DNA from 3 places in the Bacillus thuringiensis genome. Region 2 is predicted to be linked to each of the others. Evidence: predicted binding sites of a transcription regulator. Region 2 holds the regulator's gene; each other region holds the start of a gene.

Region 1 (6,899 bases), 460 kb from region 2:
TTTAGCTCTTTTACCGGATGTGATAATAGTCCTTTAGATAAAAAAGTGAAAGAAGAAGCAAAACGAACGGAGAAAGAAAAAGGTCCAAAGTTAACAAAGACGAGTACGGAATCCTTTAATCAATCTATATCACAAGGAGCGAAGAAAAGAGCTCTCGCTATGGATGAAATTACAAAAAGCACAGCAGTAAACTCAAATTTAGATCTCTACATAGCAGTTACACCGGAGCATCACGAAAGATTTGGATTAAAACCTCTACGTAAGAAGCTTCAAAAGCAGCTAAGTGATGAGCACCCTACTTTCGATGTTCGTGTAAGTACCGATAAAAAAATCTTTATGTTACTCGAAAAGCTCGAAAGAAAGATTAAGGACAAAAAAGTATCTAAAGATGAGATTAATAAGCAATTAAAATTCATTGGTAAAAAAATGGAGTCTAACACTTAACGCTTTTTAAAAGAAAAGGAAGGATTGCAATGTCTAGTAAAGATAAAAACTTAACCCCTGTACAACAGGAGTATAAAAAATTCGAGCAAGAACGCGAACCGAAACGACCTGTCTTAAAAAATTGTATAAAAGCCTTTTTCGTCGGTGGTTTTATTTGCTTCATAGGACAACTAATCTCTACTTTTTATATTACGTATTTCGATTTCACTGAACGTTCGGCAGGAAATCCAACCGTCGCAACTCTTATTTTCATTTCTATGTTACTAACTGGTTTCGGTATATATGATCGTTTTGGGCAGTTTGCTGGTGCTGGTACAGCTGTACCTGTTACTGGATTTGGTAACTCTGTTATTGCAGCATGTATCGAACACCGAACGGAAGGATTCGTCCTTGGTGTTGGCGGCAATATGTTTAAACTAGCGGGTTCTGTTATTTTATTTGGTGTATTTTCAGCTTTCGTCATCGCACTTATTAAAACGATTCTCGTTCAATGGGGAGGTCTATAAATGTTACAAGGACACCGAACGTGGGTATTTGAAAACAAACCAGTCATTATCTCAACAGGGGTTGTCGGTGGACCATTTGAAGCAAAGGGGAACATCCCAGAAGACTTCGATATCCTTCATGAAGATTTATGGCTCGGACAAGATTCCTATGAAAAAGCACATAAAATTTTATTCGAAGAAGCTTGTAGTCGCGCTACTGAAAAAGCGAAACTTCGTAAAGATGATATTCAATTTGTACTCGCAGGAGATTTAATTAATCAAATTACTCCAACAAGCTTTGCTTGCCGGACACTTGGCACTCCTTATCTCGGATTATTCGGGGCTTGTTCTACTTCTATGGAAGGTTTAGCACTTGGGGCAAGTATCGTAAATGCAAAAGGCGCAAAATATTTATTAACTGGTGCATCCAGTCATAATACAGCTGTAGAAAAACAATTCCGCTATCCTACCGAATACGGTGGACAAAAGCCGCCTACTGCACAGTGGACAGTAACCGGAGCAGGAGCCGCCATTTTAAGCGATACCGGACACGGCCCTAGGGTAACATCTGCCACAATTGGACGAGTTATTGATATGGGATTAACAGATCCTTTTAATATGGGAGGCGCAATGGCTCCAGCTGCAGTCGATACAATCGAAGCCCATTTACGCGAACGACAAATCGATGCCTCTTACTATGACCTAATCGTGACCGGTGATCTTGGTCATGTCGGTCGCGAAATTGCTTACGATTTACTACATAAGCATGGAACAAAAGTAACGAGCGAACAGTTTCAAGATTGCGGAATTATCATTTATAGAGAAGGACAACCTGTCATAGCCGGCGCTAGCGGGCCTGGATGTTCTGCAACCGTCGTGTACGGTCATTTATTAAATCGAATGAAAAGAGGAGAGTTCAAAAAAATACTTGTCGTTGCGACAGGCGCTTTACTATCTCCACTTACATTCCAACAAGAAGAAACGATTCCGTGTATCGCTCACGCCGTTTCGATTGAATTTGGAGGTGCAACGCAATGATTTTTTTCTGGGCTTTCGTCATTGGTGGACTCATATGTGTAATCGGACAACTTATGTTTGATGTCGGCAAGCTAACACCAGCTCATACAATGGCAACACTCGTTGTTGCCGGAGCTATATTAGATGGATTCAATTTGTATGAACCATTAATTGATTTCGCTGGAGCTGGTGCAACTGTACCTATTACAAGCTTCGGTAACGCCCTCGTTCATGGTGCGATGGAAGAAGCTGCAAAACATGGTATCGTTGGCGTCATTACCGGCATGTTTAAAGTAACGAGCGCCGGCGTATCCGCAGCTATTATTTTTGGTTTCATAGGAGCATTGTTATTTAAACCGAAAGGATAAGGAGTGTTTGTATGACTGTTATCGCTAGCGTAAAAACTTGCCTTGCTAGTGTAAGAGGAGCTCAAGCAAGTTTAAGCTCGCTTTCATTAAATTCACAAGACGACGAATCCAAACGTGTATTTCATGAATGTATGTTAGAAATGGATAGCGTCATCGCTGATTTACAGAATAGAGTTTCAGTATTAGAACGTGAAGAACCTCAATATAAAGGGTTTTAAGTAGACTGGAGGAAATGACTATGTCTCACCTGCCGGAATGGACACTTGTCATTCTTCGCTCTGTATTCATATTAATTATTTTATTTGCTATTACGAAATGGTTAGGGAAAAGACAAATCTCTCAGCTCTCCTTTTTTGAATACATTGCCGGAATGACAATCGGTGACATCGCTGCCCAAGTATCTACAGGGCTCGATTCGAAATTTTTCCACGGCGTCTTTGCGATACTCATTTTCGCTGCGGTACCTTTTTTCACAGGAATCCTCTCCTTAAAGAACAAAACAGCTCGGGATTTTTTTGAAGGGAAATCTACCGTATTAATAAAAGATGGAAAGATACTCGAAGATAACTTAAAGAAAGAAAAATATACGAGTGACGAATTACTTGAACTACTCCGAGGAAAAAGTGCGTTCAGCGTAGCGGAAGTCGAATTTGCTGTCTTAGAACCGAGCGGAGAATTAAATGTACTATTAAAGAAAGATTCTCAGCCACTTACAGCAAAAGACATCGGTTTAAAAGTACCAAACGAAAAAGAACCGCAAACTGTTATTATGGATGGAAATGTACTAGATGAACCTCTATCCTCCAGTGGACATAACCGCGCTTGGTTACATGCTGAACTAGAAAAACTCGGTGTTGTTATTGAAAATGTCTTTCTCGGTCAAGTCGATTCATACGGACAACTCACTATCGACATTTACAATGACAAACTTCAAATGCCTTCTCCTCAAAACAAACCTTTATTATTAGCATCTTTAAAAAAATGTCATGCTGATCTTGAACTATTTTCCCTAGAAACAAAGTCGAAATCAGCAAGTGAAATGTATAGTAAAAACGCGAAACAAATCGAAAAAATTTTAAATAAAGTAACCTATCTTTTAAAAGACTAATTATCGAAAGAACGCTTCAGTTAAAAGGCGTTCTTTTCTGTTTTTCTCCAGTTTTCATAACGTTTAAATTTACGTAATTCGGTTATGATGTTGAAGATACATAAGCAGGGAATTTCGAAAACATAGCGAATATTTCATGGTACAACTACATATTTTTTTGATTTAAAGTGGTTTCGTTTGACCTTTATTGACCATAATTGTATTATAAGACTAAGAAAGCTTTAGAAGGAGGAAATAACAGATGAATTTAATTCCTACAGTAATTGAACAAACAAATCGTGGAGAACGCGCTTACGATATTTACTCTCGACTATTAAAGGACCGCATCATTATGCTTGGTAGTGCAATTGATGACAACGTAGCTAACTCAATCGTTTCCCAGCTTTTATTCTTGGAATCTCAAGATCCAGAAAAAGATATTCACATCTACATCAACAGCCCTGGTGGTTCTATCACAGCGGGTATGGCAATCTATGATACAATGCAGTTTATTAAACCACAAGTATCAACAATCTGTATCGGTATGGCTGCATCTATGGGTGCATTCTTACTTGCAGCAGGTGAAAAAGGAAAACGTTATGCACTTCCAAACAGTGAAGTAATGATTCACCAACCACTTGGTGGAGCACAAGGTCAAGCGACTGAAATCGAAATCGCTGCAAAACGTATCCTATTCTTACGTGAAAAGCTAAACCAAATTCTTGCTGACCGCACTGGTCAACCACTTGAAGTACTACAACGCGATACAGATCGCGACAACTTCATGACAGCAGAAAAAGCTTTAGAATACGGTTTAATCGATAAGATCTTTACAAATCGTTAATAAATTAAAAGCGAAAGCGGCTCGTTCAGAATGGGAGGAGGATGGAGCTTCTGACAAAGAGGTGCTTTTTACCTCGACGGAAGAAGCGAAGCCACCGACCATTCTAGCCGCTGGAGCTGGATATAACTAAAAGCGGAAGCACCCTATAATTGGGCGCTTCTTTTATATATTGTTCCCCGCTCACATACCCCATCCAGTATCCCTCTAAATATATCAACGATTTTTCAATTATATCGAACAAAACTCAAATTATATCAACGATTTTTTTAATATATCAACGGTTCGACACAACATATCGATTTACCGACAATCTCCGATAAGGACAAATCAGCTAAATACCCCTCCCCGCTAATCCGCACAAACAACAAAACAAAAAAACTATCGCATATACGCGATAGCTCTTTATTGTACATATGCAGCTAATGCTTCTAAAGCCTCTTCTGCATCTGAACCTTCTGTTGTAATTGTTATCATGCTTCCAGTTCCAATTGCTAAGCTCATAATCCCCATTATGCTCTTTGCATTTACTGTCTTTCCATCTTTCTCAATAAAGATATCTGCATGAAAGCGATTTGCCTCTTGTACAAACAACGCAGCCGGACGTGCTTGTAAACCGTTTTTTAATGAAACCTGAACTCGTTTTTGAACCACAGCTCCATTTCCCCTTTAACCTCTTATTTTTTTGCTACCGTTTCCCCCGCGCGTAATTTCTCTGCAATTTCATCGATTTTACGCAAACGATGATTAATACCCGATTTACTAATTTTCCCCCCGGATACCATCTCACCTAACTCTTTCAATGTTACATCTTGATAATCTCTTCGTAGTTGCGCAATCTCTTGTAGTTTATCTGGCAATATATCAAGACCAACCGTCTCATCAATATAGCGGATATTTTCAATCTGCCTTAGCGCTGCACCAATTGTTTTATTTAAATTAGCTGTTTCGCAGTTCACTAAACGATTTACGGAATTACGCATATCACGTACGATTCGAATATCTTCAAACCTTAAAAGCGCATTATGAGCACCAATAATATTTAAAAATTCCGTAATTTTCTCCGCTTCTTTCAAATACGTAATGTACCCTTTTCTTCTTTCCAACGTCTTACTATTTAAATCAAATCCGTTCATCAGTTCACATATAGCATCATTATGTTCCTTATATAACGAAAAGATCTCTAAATGATAAGATGATGTTTCTGGGTTATTTACTGAACCACCTGCTAAAAATGCACCGCGTAAATACGATCGTTTACAACATTTTTTCTCAATCAATTCCTGTGATATATTTCGAATAAATGAAAAATCAGCTCGAACAATATGAAGATCTGCTAGTATTTCACGAGATTTTTCAACAAGTCGTACAATATACACATTATTTTTCTTCAATCGCATTTTTTTACGAACAAGTAATTCTACCGTCACATCATATCCTTTTTTCAAAAGCGTATAAATCCTTCTTGCAATTGCCGCATTTTCTGTTTGAATATCGATAGATAGACGACGGTTTGAAAAAGAAAGCGATCCGTTCATTCGAAGTAACGCCGATAATTCTGCTTTCTCACAGCATTCTTTCACTTCAAGATTCGTCAACTCTTTCTTTGTTTCTGATGCAAATGACACAGTCAACACCTCCTTATACGATTATTATGGAACAAAATTCTTGTCCTATATGAATGAGGAGCGCTACCTCAAACGAGGCAACGCATATTTATAACAATGAATATAAAATCGAAGCTAACTTTAACGTATCATGCCTTACAACACGATCATCATACTTCGCTAATCCCTCTTGAATAACATCAATATTATTTTCAGCAAAACGTTCTTCATCCACTACAACTGGTGTAGACATTTCTTCCTCATATAACTTACGTAATTCACAAGGAATCTCACGGTTATTTACAATTGCAGTATTGATAAATGGTTGCCCTAAATGATCGTGTAACGCCTGCACATGATCAAAAGCAGTATATCCCATCGTTTCACCCGCTTGTGTCATAACGTTACATACATATACCTTCTTCGCCTTTGCAGCAAGAACAGCGTCCCCAATTTTGTTAACAACTAAATTGGGTAATATACTCGTATACAAACTTCCTGGGCCGAAAACAAGTAAATCAGCTCGTTTAATCTCAGCCAACGTTTCATGCAATGGCTCTACATCTTCTGGAGTTAAAAAGACACGATTAATCTTCTTTCCGTAATAAGGAATCTTTGATTCACCTGTGACAATTTCTCCATCTTCAAGTTCCGCATGAAGTACCGCACTTTGATTCGCTGCTGGTAATACACGTCCTCTGACATTTAATACTTTACTTGTTTCCGTAATTGCATGGAAAAAGTCTCCCGTAATCGAGGTCATACCTGCCAACAATAGATTTCCTAACGCATGACCTTTCAGTCCGTCTCCTGTTGTGAAACGGTGCTGAAATAAAGCTTCCACCAGTGGCTCTACATCCGATAACGCAACAAGTACGTTACGGATGTCACCTGGAGGTGGAATTTCTAGCTCATCACGTAATCTACCCGAACTGCCACCATCATCAGCGATTGTAACAACTGCTGTAATATCAACAGGATATTGCTTTAATCCTCTTAATAAAACAGAAAGTCCAGTCCCGCCTCCCATGATGACAATTTTAGGCTTTC
Region 2 (6,899 bases):
AACCAGTACCGTGAGGGAAAGGTGAAAAGCACCCCGGAAGGGGAGTGAAAGAGATCCTGAAACCGTGTGCCTACAAATAGTCAGAGCCCGTTAATGGGTGATGGCGTGCCTTTTGTAGAATGAACCGGCGAGTTACGATCCCGTGCGAGGTTAAGCTGAAGAGGCGGAGCCGCAGCGAAAGCGAGTCTGAATAGGGCGTTTAGTACGTGGTCGTAGACCCGAAACCAGGTGATCTACCCATGTCCAGGGTGAAGTTCAGGTAACACTGAATGGAGGCCCGAACCCACGCACGTTGAAAAGTGCGGGGATGAGGTGTGGGTAGCGGAGAAATTCCAATCGAACCTGGAGATAGCTGGTTCTCCCCGAAATAGCTTTAGGGCTAGCCTTAAGTGTAAGAGTCTTGGAGGTAGAGCACTGATTGAACTAGGGGTCCTCATCGGATTACCGAATTCAGTCAAACTCCGAATGCCAATGACTTATCCTTAGGAGTCAGACTGCGAGTGATAAGATCCGTAGTCAAGAGGGAAACAGCCCAGATCGCCAGCTAAGGTCCCAAAGTGTGTATTAAGTGGAAAAGGATGTGGAGTTGCTTAGACAACTAGGATGTTGGCTTAGAAGCAGCCACCATTTAAAGAGTGCGTAATAGCTCACTAGTCGAGTGACTCTGCGCCGAAAATGTACCGGGGCTAAATACACCACCGAAGCTGCGAATTGATACCAATGGTATCAGTGGTAGGGGAGCGTTCTAAGTGCAGTGAAGTCAGACCGGAAGGACTGGTGGAGCGCTTAGAAGTGAGAATGCCGGTATGAGTAGCGAAAGACGGGTGAGAATCCCGTCCACCGAATGCCTAAGGTTTCCTGAGGAAGGCTCGTCCGCTCAGGGTTAGTCAGGACCTAAGCCGAGGCCGACAGGCGTAGGCGATGGACAACAGGTTGATATTCCTGTACCACCTCTTTATCGTTTGAGCAATGGAGGGACGCAGAAGGATAGAAGAAGCGTGCGATTGGTTGTGCACGTCCAAGCAGTTAGGCTGATAAGTAGGCAAATCCGCTTATCGTGAAGGCTGAGCTGTGATGGGGAAGCTCCTTATGGAGCGAAGTCTTTGATTCCCCGCTGCCAAGAAAAGCTTCTAGCGAGATAAAAGGTGCCTGTACCGCAAACCGACACAGGTAGGCGAGGAGAGAATCCTAAGGTGTGCGAGAGAACTCTGGTTAAGGAACTCGGCAAAATGACCCCGTAACTTCGGGAGAAGGGGTGCTTTCTTAACGGAAAGCCGCAGTGAATAGGCCCAAGCGACTGTTTAGCAAAAACACAGCTCTCTGCGAAGCCGTAAGGCGAAGTATAGGGGGTGACACCTGCCCGGTGCTGGAAGGTTAAGGAGAGGGGTTAGCGTAAGCGAAGCTCTGAACTGAAGCCCCAGTAAACGGCGGCCGTAACTATAACGGTCCTAAGGTAGCGAAATTCCTTGTCGGGTAAGTTCCGACCCGCACGAAAGGTGTAACGATTTGGGCACTGTCTCAACCAGAGACTCGGTGAAATTATAGTACCTGTGAAGATGCAGGTTACCCGCGACAGGACGGAAAGACCCCGTGGAGCTTTACTGTAGCCTGATATTGAATTTTGGTACAGTTTGTACAGGATAGGCGGGAGCCATTGAAACCGGAGCGCTAGCTTCGGTGGAGGCGCTGGTGGGATACCGCCCTGACTGTATTGAAATTCTAACCTACGGGTCTTATCGACCCGGGAGACAGTGTCAGGTGGGCAGTTTGACTGGGGCGGTCGCCTCCTAAAGTGTAACGGAGGCGCCCAAAGGTTCCCTCAGAATGGTTGGAAATCATTCGTAGAGTGCAAAGGCATAAGGGAGCTTGACTGCGAGACCTACAAGTCGAGCAGGGACGAAAGTCGGGCTTAGTGATCCGGTGGTTCCGCATGGAAGGGCCATCGCTCAACGGATAAAAGCTACCCCGGGGATAACAGGCTTATCTCCCCCAAGAGTCCACATCGACGGGGAGGTTTGGCACCTCGATGTCGGCTCATCGCATCCTGGGGCTGTAGTCGGTCCCAAGGGTTGGGCTGTTCGCCCATTAAAGCGGTACGCGAGCTGGGTTCAGAACGTCGTGAGACAGTTCGGTCCCTATCCGTCGTGGGCGTAGGAAATTTGAGAGGAGCTGTCCTTAGTACGAGAGGACCGGGATGGACGCACCGCTGGTGTACCAGTTGTTCTGCCAAGGGCATAGCTGGGTAGCTATGTGCGGAAGGGATAAGTGCTGAAAGCATCTAAGCATGAAGCCCCCCTCAAGATGAGATTTCCCATAGCGTAAGCTAGTAAGATCCCTGAAAGATGATCAGGTTGATAGGTTCGAGGTGGAAGCATGGTGACATGTGGAGCTGACGAATACTAATAGATCGAGGACTTAACCATATAATATGTAGCAATGTTATCTAGTTTTGAAGGAATATGCCTTCATAGTTTGGTGATGATGGCAGAGAGGTCACACCCGTTCCCATACCGAACACGGAAGTTAAGCTCTCTAGCGCCGATGGTAGTTGGGACCTTGTCCCTGTGAGAGTAGGACGTCGCCAAGCAACTAAAACACGAGTCAAATGACTCGTGTTTTTTCGTGTTTTATTTTATAATCCATAGTAATAAAAAATGTGTTTAAAGTATTTATATTTTGATTAAATACAGGGGAATGTGGCTAGGATAGTGAATAAGCAAAAGAGTTGCAAATTTTATTAATACGTATATAATTAAAGTCAAAGATAGTCAAAGTCAATAAAGGTGGCGGATAAATGAGAAATATATCTGATATCATTGAGCAATATCTAAAGCAAGTTATTGACTTAAGTAATAATAATGTGATTGAAATCAAGAGAAATGAGATTGCGGATCGATTCGAGTGCGTACCATCTCAAATCAATTATGTAATCAATACCCGTTTTACGTTAGAAAGAGGATTTGTAGTAGAAAGTAAACGTGGTGGAGGAGGTTACATTCGCATTATAAAAGTCAAGCTGCATGATGATATAGACATTATTGATCAAATGCTTCATATGATTGATCATAGCGTTGCGCAAGGGAATGCAGAAAGTATGATTATACGTTTAATAGAAGAGGGAATCATAACAAATCGTGAAGCGAAACTGATGTTAAGTGTAATAGACCGTTCTGTATTATCAATGGATGTTCCTTCTCGAGATGAACTTAGGGCTCGAATATTATGCGCAATGTTAAGAACACTGAAATATAAATAAATATAACTTTTGTAAAAGATTGATAACTAAGATAAAGCAGTTAAATATTGTAGAAGTTTTGAAAAAGAACATGCACTTTTATTTAAACGGATTCAGGAAAGCGAACAATCTAGTAATGTATGAAAAGTACCATGAGATAGAGCGTTTCTGTTGTAAAGGTGGGGATAGTGATGACTTGTCAAAACTGTAACATAAGACCAGCAACTTTACATTATACAAAAGTAATTAACGAGAAGAAGGCGGAAGTTCATCTTTGTGAGCAATGTGCAGAGCAAAGTGGCTATACGTCTTTCTTTCAATCATCGCAGTCTAACTTTTCATTTCATGATTTATTTGCTGGTTTATTACACGGTGAATCAACAATGTTTGAAGAAGGAAAAAATGGATTTTCAAATGCAGATATAGTAAGGTGTCCAGATTGTAAGATGACATATGAACAATTTACAAAAGTTGGACGTTTTGGCTGTTCTTCTTGTTACGATACATTTAAGGAGCATTTAAAGCCATTATTAAAACGCCTTCACGGTGGGCATACAGATCATTGTGGAAAAATTCCGGAGCGTATAGAAGGAAATATCCACTTAAAGAAAGAATTAGATGAACTAAAACTCATTCTGAAACAATACGTACAGAAAGAGGAATTTGAGAAAGCTGCAGAGGTAAGAGATAAGATTCGAGGTCTTGAAATACAGCTTAGTGAGCATAGAGAGGGGGAATAGTTCTATGTCACTGGACAAAATTATGAACGAAGCAATTAGTCCATGGATGAAGGGGGATGGCCCTGATTCTGATATTGTTTTAAGTAGTCGAATTCGTTTGGCTCGTAATTTTAAACAATATCAATTTTCCACTATGCAAAACGAAGAAGAAGCTAAACAGATTCATGAATTATTTAAAAAGAAATTTATAAATAAAGCGGTAGGATCCTTTGGGGAGTTTGGACTATTAAAGATGAATGAATTAACCCCTCTTCAAAGGAGAGTTTTAGTCGAAAAGCATTTAATTAGTCCAAATCTTGCAGGGACAGAATATGGAGCATGTCTACTATCAGAAAGTGAGCATATTAGTGTTATGCTTAATGAAGAAGACCATATTCGGATTCAGTGCCTATTTTCAGGATTACAGTTATCGGAGGCGCTTCAAAGTGCCAATCAAATAGATAATTGGATTGAGAAAGAAGTTGAATACGCTTTTGATGAATCACTTGGATATATTACGAGTTGTCCTACTAATGTTGGCACAGGGTTGAGAGCTTCTGTGATGATTCATTTACCGGGACTGGTTTTAACAAAAAGAATTAGCCGTATTATACAAGTAATTCAAAAATTAGGGTTAGTAGTAAGAGGAATATACGGTGAAGGTAGCGAAGCGTTAGGTAATATATTTCAAGTTTCAAATCAAATGACGCTAGGAAAGTCTGAAGAAGATATTATTGCAGATTTAAAGAGTGTCATTCAACAGATTATACAGCAAGAAAAAATGGCTAGAGAATTAATTGTACAAAATTCAAGTATTGAACTTGAAGATAAGGTTTATCGTTCTTACGGCATACTAGCAAACAGTCGTTTAATTCAATCTGCAGAAGCAGCTAATTGCTTATCGGATGTACGACTTGGTATTGATCTAGGATATATAAAAGGTATATCGAGAAATATTTTGACGGAGCTAATGGTTCTTACGCAACCAGGTATTTTACAACAATACGCAGGTGGACCTTTAGGGCCAGAAGAAAGAGATTATCGAAGAGCAACCTTAATCCGTGAGCGATTACGTATTGAAAAAAACTAAGCGCAAGTAGGAGGCGATTTCTATGATGTTTGGAAGATTTACAGAAAGAGCACAGAAAGTATTAGCTTTATCTCAAGAGGAAGCAATTCGTATTGGGCATAATAATATTGGAACAGAACATATTTTACTTGGGCTTGTACGCGAAGGTGAAGGAATTGCAGCAAAAGCATTAATTGCTCTTGGATTAAGTCCAGAGAAAGTTCAAAAAGAAGTAGAAGCGTTAATTGGGCGTGGAACAGAAGCTTCTCAAACTGTACATTATACACCTCGTGCTAAAAAGGTTATTGAATTATCTATGGATGAAGCGCGTAAGCTAGGCCATTCTTACGTTGGAACAGAACACATTTTACTCGGTTTAATCCGTGAAGGTGAAGGTGTAGCCGCACGTGTTTTAAATAATTTAGGTGTAAGTCTAAATAAAGCAAGACAGCAAGTTTTACAACTTCTTGGAAGTAATGAAGCTAGTTCAGGTCATCAAGGTGGTTCAGCAGCAAATGCAAATACACCGACACTTGACAGTTTAGCAAGGGACTTAACAGTTGTTGCGCGTGAAAATCGCTTAGACCCTGTTATTGGACGTGGTAAAGAAATTCAACGTGTAATTGAGGTATTAAGCCGTAGAACGAAAAACAACCCAGTATTAATTGGTGAGCCTGGTGTAGGTAAAACGGCAATTGCAGAAGGATTAGCACAGCAAATTGTAAATAATGAAGTTCCTGAAACTTTAAGAGATAAGCGTGTTATGACACTAGATATGGGTACAGTGGTAGCTGGAACGAAATATCGCGGTGAATTTGAAGATCGTTTAAAGAAAGTGATGGATGAAATTCGCCAAGCAGGTAATATTATTCTATTTATTGATGAGCTTCATACATTAATTGGTGCAGGTGGAGCAGAAGGTGCAATCGATGCATCGAATATTTTGAAACCATCTTTAGCACGAGGAGAGTTACAATGTATTGGGGCAACAACTTTAGATGAGTATCGTAAATATATTGAAAAAGACGCGGCTTTAGAAAGACGTTTTCAACCAATTCATGTTGATGAGCCAAGTTTAGAAGAATCGATTCAAATCTTGAAAGGTTTACGTGATCGTTATGAGGCGCATCACCGTGTATCTATTACAGATGACGCTATTGATGCAGCTGTAAAACTTTCAGATCGTTATATTACAGATCGCTTTTTACCGGATAAAGCAATTGATTTAATTGATGAAGCTGCTTCAAAAGTTCGCTTACGTTCTTATACAACACCACCAAACTTAAAAGAGCTTGAAGTGAAGCTTGAGGAGATTCGAAAAGAAAAAGATGCAGCTGTACAAAGTCAAGAATTTGAAAAGGCTGCATCCTTACGTGATATGGAGCAACGCTTACGTGAGAAGTTAGAAGATACAAAACGTCAATGGAAAGAGCAACAAGGAAAAGAAAATTCAGAGGTTACGGTAGAAGATATTGCAAATGTCGTTTCTACATGGACGCGTATCCCAGTTTCTAAACTTGCACAAACAGAGACTGATAAATTATTAAATTTAGAATCCATTCTTCATGATCGTTTGATTGGTCAAGATGAAGCAGTAGTAGCTGTAGCAAAAGCTGTTCGTCGTGCAAGAGCAGGATTAAAAGATCCGAAGCGCCCAATTGGTTCATTTATATTCTTAGGGCCAACAGGTGTAGGTAAAACAGAACTTGCAAGAGCACTGGCAGAATCTATGTTCGGTGATGAAGATGCAATGATTCGCATCGATATGTCAGAGTACATGGAGAAGCATTCTACTTCCCGTTTAGTTGGTTCTCCTCCAGGATACGTTGGATATGAAGAAGGTGGACAATTAACAGAGAAAGTTCGTCGCAAGCCA
Region 3 (6,899 bases), 1.1 Mb from region 2:
ATGTCAATACGAATCATTTGCTCTTCACTATCGAATAAAGACTGCGCTAACGTTTTTGCAAGTTCTGTTTTACCAACACCCGTAGGGCCTAAGAAAATGAAGGAACCAATTGGACGATTCGGGTCTTTAATACCAGCGCGAGCACGAAGAACCGCGTCTGATACTAAGCTTACTGCTTCCTCTTGTCCGATGACACGCTCTGATAAGATTTGCTCTAAGCGTAGTAATTTCTCGCGTTCTCCTTCAACAAGTTTAGCAACAGGAATACCAGTCCAGCGTGAAACAATATCTGCAATTTCTTCTTCACTTACTTCCTCACGTAATAAACGATTTTCTTGTTTATTATGCGCGCCCATTTCTTCCGCTTCTTTTAATTCTTTTTCGATTGCAGGAATTTTCCCGTGACGAAGTTCGGCTGCTTTATTTAAATCGTAATTACCTTCTGCTTCTTCTAATTCACGGCGCAAACGTTCTAAATGTTCACGTAAGTCACGAACTTTGTGAATGTCTTCTTTTTCTTTCTCCCATTTCGCTCTCATACCACTTGCAACTTCTTTTAAATCCGATAATTCACGTTGCAATGTTTTTAGGCGCTCTTGGCTACCACGATCCGTTTCTTTTCCAAGAGCTGCTTCCTCAATTTCTAACTGCATAATACGACGCGTTACTTCATCTAATTCTGTCGGCATAGAATCAATTTCTGTACGAATTGTTGCGCATGCTTCGTCAACAAGGTCAATTGCTTTATCCGGTAAGAAGCGATCTGAAATATATCGATCTGATAAAACTGACGCTGCTACAATCGCTCGGTCATGAATATTTACACCGTGATAAATTTCAAAGCGTTCTTTTAATCCACGTAAAATTGAGATTGTATCTTCAACAGTTGGTTCTTCTGCTAATACTTGTTGGAAACGTCTTTCTAGCGCTGGATCTTTTTCAATATATTTACGATATTCATCTAACGTTGTCGCCCCGATACAATGCAGTTCACCACGCGCAAGCATCGGTTTTAACATATTCCCTGCATCCATTGCACCTTCTGTTTTACCAGCACCAACAATTGTATGAAGTTCATCAATGAATAATAAAATGCGTCCTTCACTCTTTTTAATTTCATTTAATACAGCTTGCAGACGCTCTTCGAACTCACCACGGAATTTCGCACCAGCTACGAGCGCACTCATATCTAACGCAAAAATCGTTCTATCTTTCAATCCTTCAGGTACATCCTTTTTCACAATACGCTGTGCTAATCCTTCAACGATTGCTGTTTTACCAACACCTGGCTCCCCAATTAAAACAGGATTGTTTTTCGTTTTACGTGAAAGAATGCGGATAACGCGTCGAATTTCACTATCTCGGCCGATAACAGGATCAATTTTCCCGGCTCTCACTTCTGCCACTAAATCACGGCCATATTTTTCTAACGCTTCATAAGTTGCTTCTGGATTTTGACTAGTCACTCTTTGATTCCCCCGAACTGTCATTAAAGACTGTAATAAGTTATCTTTCGTAATATGCAATGTTGTAAATAATTGATTTATATCGCCTTTTTCTTCAGAAAAAGCAAGCAATACATGTTCTACTGAAATGTAATCATCCTGCAGTTTTTCTGCTTCTTTCCCTGCTCTTACAAGCAGTTGTTGCAGAGCGCTCTTTACATACAATTTTCCAACTTCTGCACCGCTTCCCGTTACAGAAGGTTTCTTTTTAATTAAGCTTTCAGCACCTTGCTTTAACGCTTCTATATCAACATTCATTTTTTGAAATATACGTACCGCTAATCCATCTTGCTCTTCTAATAATGCAAGTAATAGATGAACAGTATCCACCTCTTGGTGATGATGAGATACCGCTAAAGATTGGGCACTCATAATCGCCTCTTGTGTTTTTGTTGTCATTTGATTTAAGTCCATCTTTACAGCCCTCCAAAAGTTTGACTTTCTTTGACCTTTGATTTGATTATACGCCAACTGACTTTTTTATACAATAATTTTGCCTATGTATTTTCAAACTTATTATTGGAAAAAGAAAACAGGAACATTCATTACGCTGCTCAAAACAGTGCGGTAAATGAAATTATAATGTGTCATGACAAAAAAGCCGCAATAAAGATTGCGGCTTCTGTTACGGTTTTCTTTTATATGTCCACTGACGGTTATGATTCGTATTATCTGGAAACTTTTCACCGGCAGTTAATTGTACCATTTGCGGATTTTTCACCATACTTCCCGTTTCACCAATTTCTACATAAACCCCATCATTTGGCGCTTTTTGTCCAGAACGAAACCTGCGATTTTGTCCCATTTTCATTCTCCTTCCATGACGTCTTTGCCTCATTAGTATATCCATTTTAAAAGAAAGCTTTTCTGTCATGTTTAGGAAACAGTACTACATCTCGTTCTTGTACATATATATGAATGACACAAGCGTAAGCAGGGATTTCTTTCCTACTTGTAGAAAAAAAAAGAAACCAACCTACTCTAGGCTAGTTTCAAAGGAGAGTCAAACATATACGAGAAGATTACATGTTCATTATAAGTCTCATCACACGGGCAATGTAACCCTTTTCACAATTTGTACATAATGAAAGAAACATTGTTTGAACTTTCTAAAAAGATGTTGACTTTTCTTAATTTCCAACGAGAAATAGTAGACACCGCAGCACTTTGAGACGTAAGATGGATATATAGTGAAATTTTCATCTATGGTCATTTCACCAGGTCTAACCTCTTATTTCTGCATATTAAAGACGGAAATACAGATAGAAATAAAAAAATTATTATAAGAGGTGAAATTATGAACAAACAACATTTAATCGCATTAGACTTAGACGGCACTTTATTAACAGACAACAAAATAATTTCCACTCGAACGAAACATACAATTGCAAAAGCAAAGGAACAAGGACACGTTGTCGTTATTTCAACAGGACGTCCATTCCGCGCTAGTTATGATTACTATAAAGAACTCGGTCTGAATACACCTATCGTAAACTTTAACGGTGCGTACGTACACCATCCTCTTGATTCAAACTGGGGTATACATCACTCCCCTCTTGAGCTAGCAACAGCGCAAGAAATTGTACGAGCTTGCTTTGATTTCGGCGTGAAAAATATATACGCTGAAGTTATGGACGATGTGTATGTTCGTGAAATTGATGAAGATAAAAAACATATTTTCGAATTCGGATCTCCTAAGATTTTTACAGGAGACTTATTAAATATTTTAAACGATCATCCAACCTGCTTATTAATTGATGCACATGACGAGCATTCCACTGCAATTCGTCAACATTTAACGGATATGCACGCGGAAGTAATCGACCATAGAAAATGGGGCGCACCTTGGCCGATTATTGAGATTGTGAAAAGCGGATTAAATAAAGCGGTTGGATTACAAAAAATTTCTAGTCATTACAACATTCCACAAGAGCGAATTATCGCTTTCGGTGATGAGGATAATGATTTTGAAATGATTGAATTTGCTGGTCACGGCATCGCAATGGGAAATGCCATACCTGAATTAAAATCACTCGCAAACCATACGACGTTAACGAATGAAGAAGATGGTATTGCTTTATATTTAGAAGAGGTTCTTGGGTTGTAATCTAAAAATTCCCTACTTATAGTTTCCTGCCAAATGTCCATACTATAAGTAGACGCATGAGACATCGCGTCGATTGTTTTCAGCTAAATAAAGGGGGTTTTTCAAATGGGTAAAAAGAACAAATCAAAACGTTTTATCCAGCAAGGAGCCGATGCTGTTATGAAGCATGATGCAAGATTCCCGTACAGAGGTACATTAGCTGAGGCAGAAAAGGCAAGAAGTAACTCTTCTTTTGGAGGGGTTTAAATGGGGAACTTACTATTCCAACAAGCTAAAGATGCTGTTGAAAATGCCGTATCTTGTTCAAGCGGTACTGAGCAACAAGATCTCGTGTATAGAGCAAAAAATGCTTTGCAATCCGCTTACGCAAACTCTTCAACTGCTGAAAAAGTTCAGCTCCGTGAAATGCAAGAGCAATTGCAAAACATTACGAATGTACATTAAAAAAGAGGACCAACTTTGGTCCTCTTTAATCTTTCCGAAACAATCCGAACACCCCAACTGTTTGCAGTATATTTGTAAATGCACTTGGGTCCACTTGTTTAATAATCCTCTCTAATTCGTATAACTCATAACGAGTAATAACCATCATTAACATTTCTTTATTTTCATTCGTATAAGCACCTGTTGCTGGTATCGTTGTAATCCCTCTTACTAATCGCGAGTGAATCGCCTTTCTTACGTCCGCCCCATTCTTCGTAACAATTAATGCTGTAATCTTTACATGACGAGTATGAATCGCATCAATAATTCTCGTTGATACATATAAAGTCACTAGCGTATATAACGCTTTTTCCCATCCATATACATAGCCAGCAGCGATAATGATAATTGCATTAAAAAAGAAAAAGTATGTACCGACAGGCTTATCTTTTATTTTCGATAAAATCATGGCGATAATATCTAATCCACCTGTAGAAGCACCCCACTTTAAAGCAATCCCTACTCCAATTGCCGAAATAATCCCGCCAAAAATCGCATTTAATATGATATCATTCGAAACCGCTCTAACAGGGATGATTTCTAGAAACAAAGTCATAAATATAACACAAAGAAAACTAAAAAAGGTGAAGGCCTTTCCAACCTTTTTCCACGCTAAAATAACGACAGGAATATTAAATAAGCTAAACAATACTCCTGTAGATATGTGAATCGATAAAAAATCACCTAATATTTGTGATAATAATTGAGACAATCCAGCAAAGCCACTCGCATACACTTTCGCTGGCGTTAAAAATAAATTCATCCCAATCGCGTTTAATAAACCTGCGATGATTACAACGATTAACTTCTTTATAAGTTCAGTATAATTCAACTTCAAATCCATTTCGAATCCACCTTTACCCTTCATAAATGCACCGCTATACATAGTCTTTACGAAAAAGGAAATGATAAACGTACAACGTTTAGAAATGGAGTTGATACATATGCCACATACGGGTGATAACGACAAAAAAGCACGCGATAATAATGCAAAACGCACACAAAAAAATGAGCAAGAGCAAAAAAATATTCAGCAAGGTAAACGTGCATACTCTAAAAAGACCGATCACCTTTGATTCCATCGTACATCAACAATTATGTTGATGTACTTTTTTACATTTTAAAGGAAAAAAACATTAAAAATTCACTTCATGTTCACTTCTATATTCTACAATAGCGATAACATATTCGGATGAGGTGTTGGCATGAGAGGGAAACATATTTTCATTATTACTGCACTAATAAGTATATTGATGCTATCTGCTTGCGGACAAAAAAACGGATCAGCTACAGTCGCCACAGCAACAGACTCGACTGTTACGAAGGACGACTTCGAAAAACAATTGAAAGATCGTTACGGAAAAGACATGCTATACGAAATGATGGCACAAGACGTCATCACAAAAAAATATAAAGTACCTGATGAAGAGGTAAATAAAGAAGTAGAAAAAGTAAAAAAACAATATGGAGATCAATTCAAAAAAGTATTAGAAAACAATCGTTTAAAAGATGAAGAGGATTTCAAAAATCAAATTAAGTTCAAACTTGCTATGAATGAAGCGATTAAGAAAAGCATTACAGAAAAAGACGTAAAAGACCACTATAAGCCAGAAATTAAAGCGAGTCACATTTTAGTAAGTGACGAAAATGAAGCGAAAGAAATAAAGAGTAAACTAGATGCTGGTGCTTCATTTGAAGAATTAGCAAAACAAGAATCACAAGATCTACTATCAAAAGATAAAGGTGGAGACCTTGGATACTTCAATTCAGGTACAATGGCTCCTGAATTCGAAAGCGCTGCCTACAAACTAAATGTTGGACAAATTAGCAATCCCGTAAAATCATCAAACGGTTATCACGTTATTAAATTAACTGATAAAAAAGATCTAAAACCTTACGATGAGGTAAAAAACTCTATTCGCAAAAACTTAGAGGAAGAACGTACTGCTGATCCTACATTCAGCCAAAAATTGTTACAAGATGAATTAAAAAAGGCAAATATTAAAATAAATGATAGTGATTTGAAAGATACATTTACTCTTGTTTCACCGCAAGGAAATTAAAAAAAGCACAACCTTATCTTTTTACATAAGGTTGTGCTTTTTAATCTTTCATCAATATTTTCAACTGTTTCTTCAAGCTTTTATAATGCCAATTGATGTGATCTAATTCTATCTCCACTTCAATTAACGCATCTATTAAGTCTTCTTTAGAATGTTTCGAATTCATAATATTTTCAAGCATTTTTCAAACCTTTCAGCACTCTCATATATATCATGTAAATCAACTGCTGCTATTTCGCGTTCTTTTTCAAGGGATAATACTGAGAGACTCTTTATTAATTGTTCCAGTACATTATCTTGCATTTTCGTACCTCTCTTTCAATATCTCATCTATTCTCTCTCGATCACTTGTAACTAAAAGTATACAAAATACATCAGAAACTATTAAAACATTTCCAGTTTCATGTTATTACACCAAGGGAAAAAATCAATAATCCTGAAATGTAGGCCAAACTTATTTACATATTGTTAATTTTTTTGTGATCCCCGCAATCATACAACTTTTATTGATAAGTTCTCTATCATAAGAAATTATAAGATATACGGCATTATAAAATTTCATATGCTCACCTCTTTGTCAAAGCGTATTACTCACACTCACTTTCGTTTGATAATTCAGATATCTACTTCCAGATAACCTCTAAATATTAGGGCATTCATTCAAGCACATTGCTTATTATCATACTTCCAATTACCTATAAAGTTTCTATTTCACGGATGCTCTCTAGTTTCTTTATATTC

What was found. The regulator CtsR, encoded in region 2, represses protease genes until heat stress. The targets are predictions, from matches to a motif close to ATGGTCAATAAAGGTCAAACA.
Positions count from the first base shown of each region.
Region 1: a site for CtsR is predicted at 3,597-3,617, ahead of clpP (ATP-dependent Clp endopeptidase proteolytic subunit ClpP). Genes of this name have one in related genera too.
Region 3: a site for CtsR is predicted at 1,937-1,957, ahead of clpB (ATP-dependent chaperone ClpB). Genes of this name have one in related genera too.

Region 1 is NZ_CP012099.1:4,921,076-4,927,974, forward strand. It holds gene AC241_RS25500 (YhcN/YlaJ family sporulation lipoprotein) at 1-444, shown strand, start outside; gene spoVAC (stage V sporulation protein AC) at 474-950, shown strand; gene spoVAD (stage V sporulation protein AD) at 951-1,967, shown strand; gene spoVAE (stage V sporulation protein AE) at 1,964-2,314, shown strand; gene AC241_RS25520 (DUF1657 domain-containing protein) at 2,326-2,532, shown strand; gene AC241_RS25525 (DUF421 domain-containing protein) at 2,553-3,422, shown strand; gene clpP (ATP-dependent Clp endopeptidase proteolytic subunit ClpP) at 3,664-4,245, shown strand; gene AC241_RS25535 (HPr family phosphocarrier protein) at 4,648-4,896, opposite strand; gene whiA (DNA-binding protein WhiA) at 4,920-5,870, opposite strand; gene AC241_RS25545 (gluconeogenesis factor YvcK family protein) at 5,959-6,899, opposite strand, start outside.
Region 2 is NZ_CP012099.1:90,147-97,045, forward strand. It holds rRNA gene AC241_RS00500 (23S ribosomal RNA) at 1-2,423, shown strand, start outside; rRNA gene rrf (5S ribosomal RNA) at 2,472-2,587, shown strand; gene ctsR (transcriptional regulator CtsR) at 2,795-3,256, shown strand; gene AC241_RS00515 (protein-arginine kinase activator protein McsA) at 3,427-3,975, shown strand; gene AC241_RS00520 (protein-arginine kinase McsB) at 3,980-5,044, shown strand; gene clpC (ATP-dependent protease ATP-binding subunit ClpC) at 5,067-6,899, shown strand, end outside.
Region 3 is NZ_CP012099.1:1,146,108-1,153,006, reverse strand. It holds gene clpB (ATP-dependent chaperone ClpB) at 1-1,919, opposite strand, end outside; gene AC241_RS05945 (YjzC family protein) at 2,131-2,310, opposite strand; gene AC241_RS05935 (Cof-type HAD-IIB family hydrolase) at 2,803-3,612, shown strand; gene AC241_RS05930 (hypothetical protein) at 3,718-3,858, shown strand; gene AC241_RS05925 (DUF3813 domain-containing protein) at 3,859-4,056, shown strand; gene AC241_RS05920 (YitT family protein) at 4,082-4,939, opposite strand; gene AC241_RS05915 (DUF3941 domain-containing protein) at 5,040-5,171, shown strand; gene prsA (peptidylprolyl isomerase PrsA) at 5,301-6,158, shown strand; partial or broken gene AC241_RS05905 (hypothetical protein) at 6,199-6,461, opposite strand; gene AC241_RS05900 (hypothetical protein) at 6,870-6,899, opposite strand, start outside.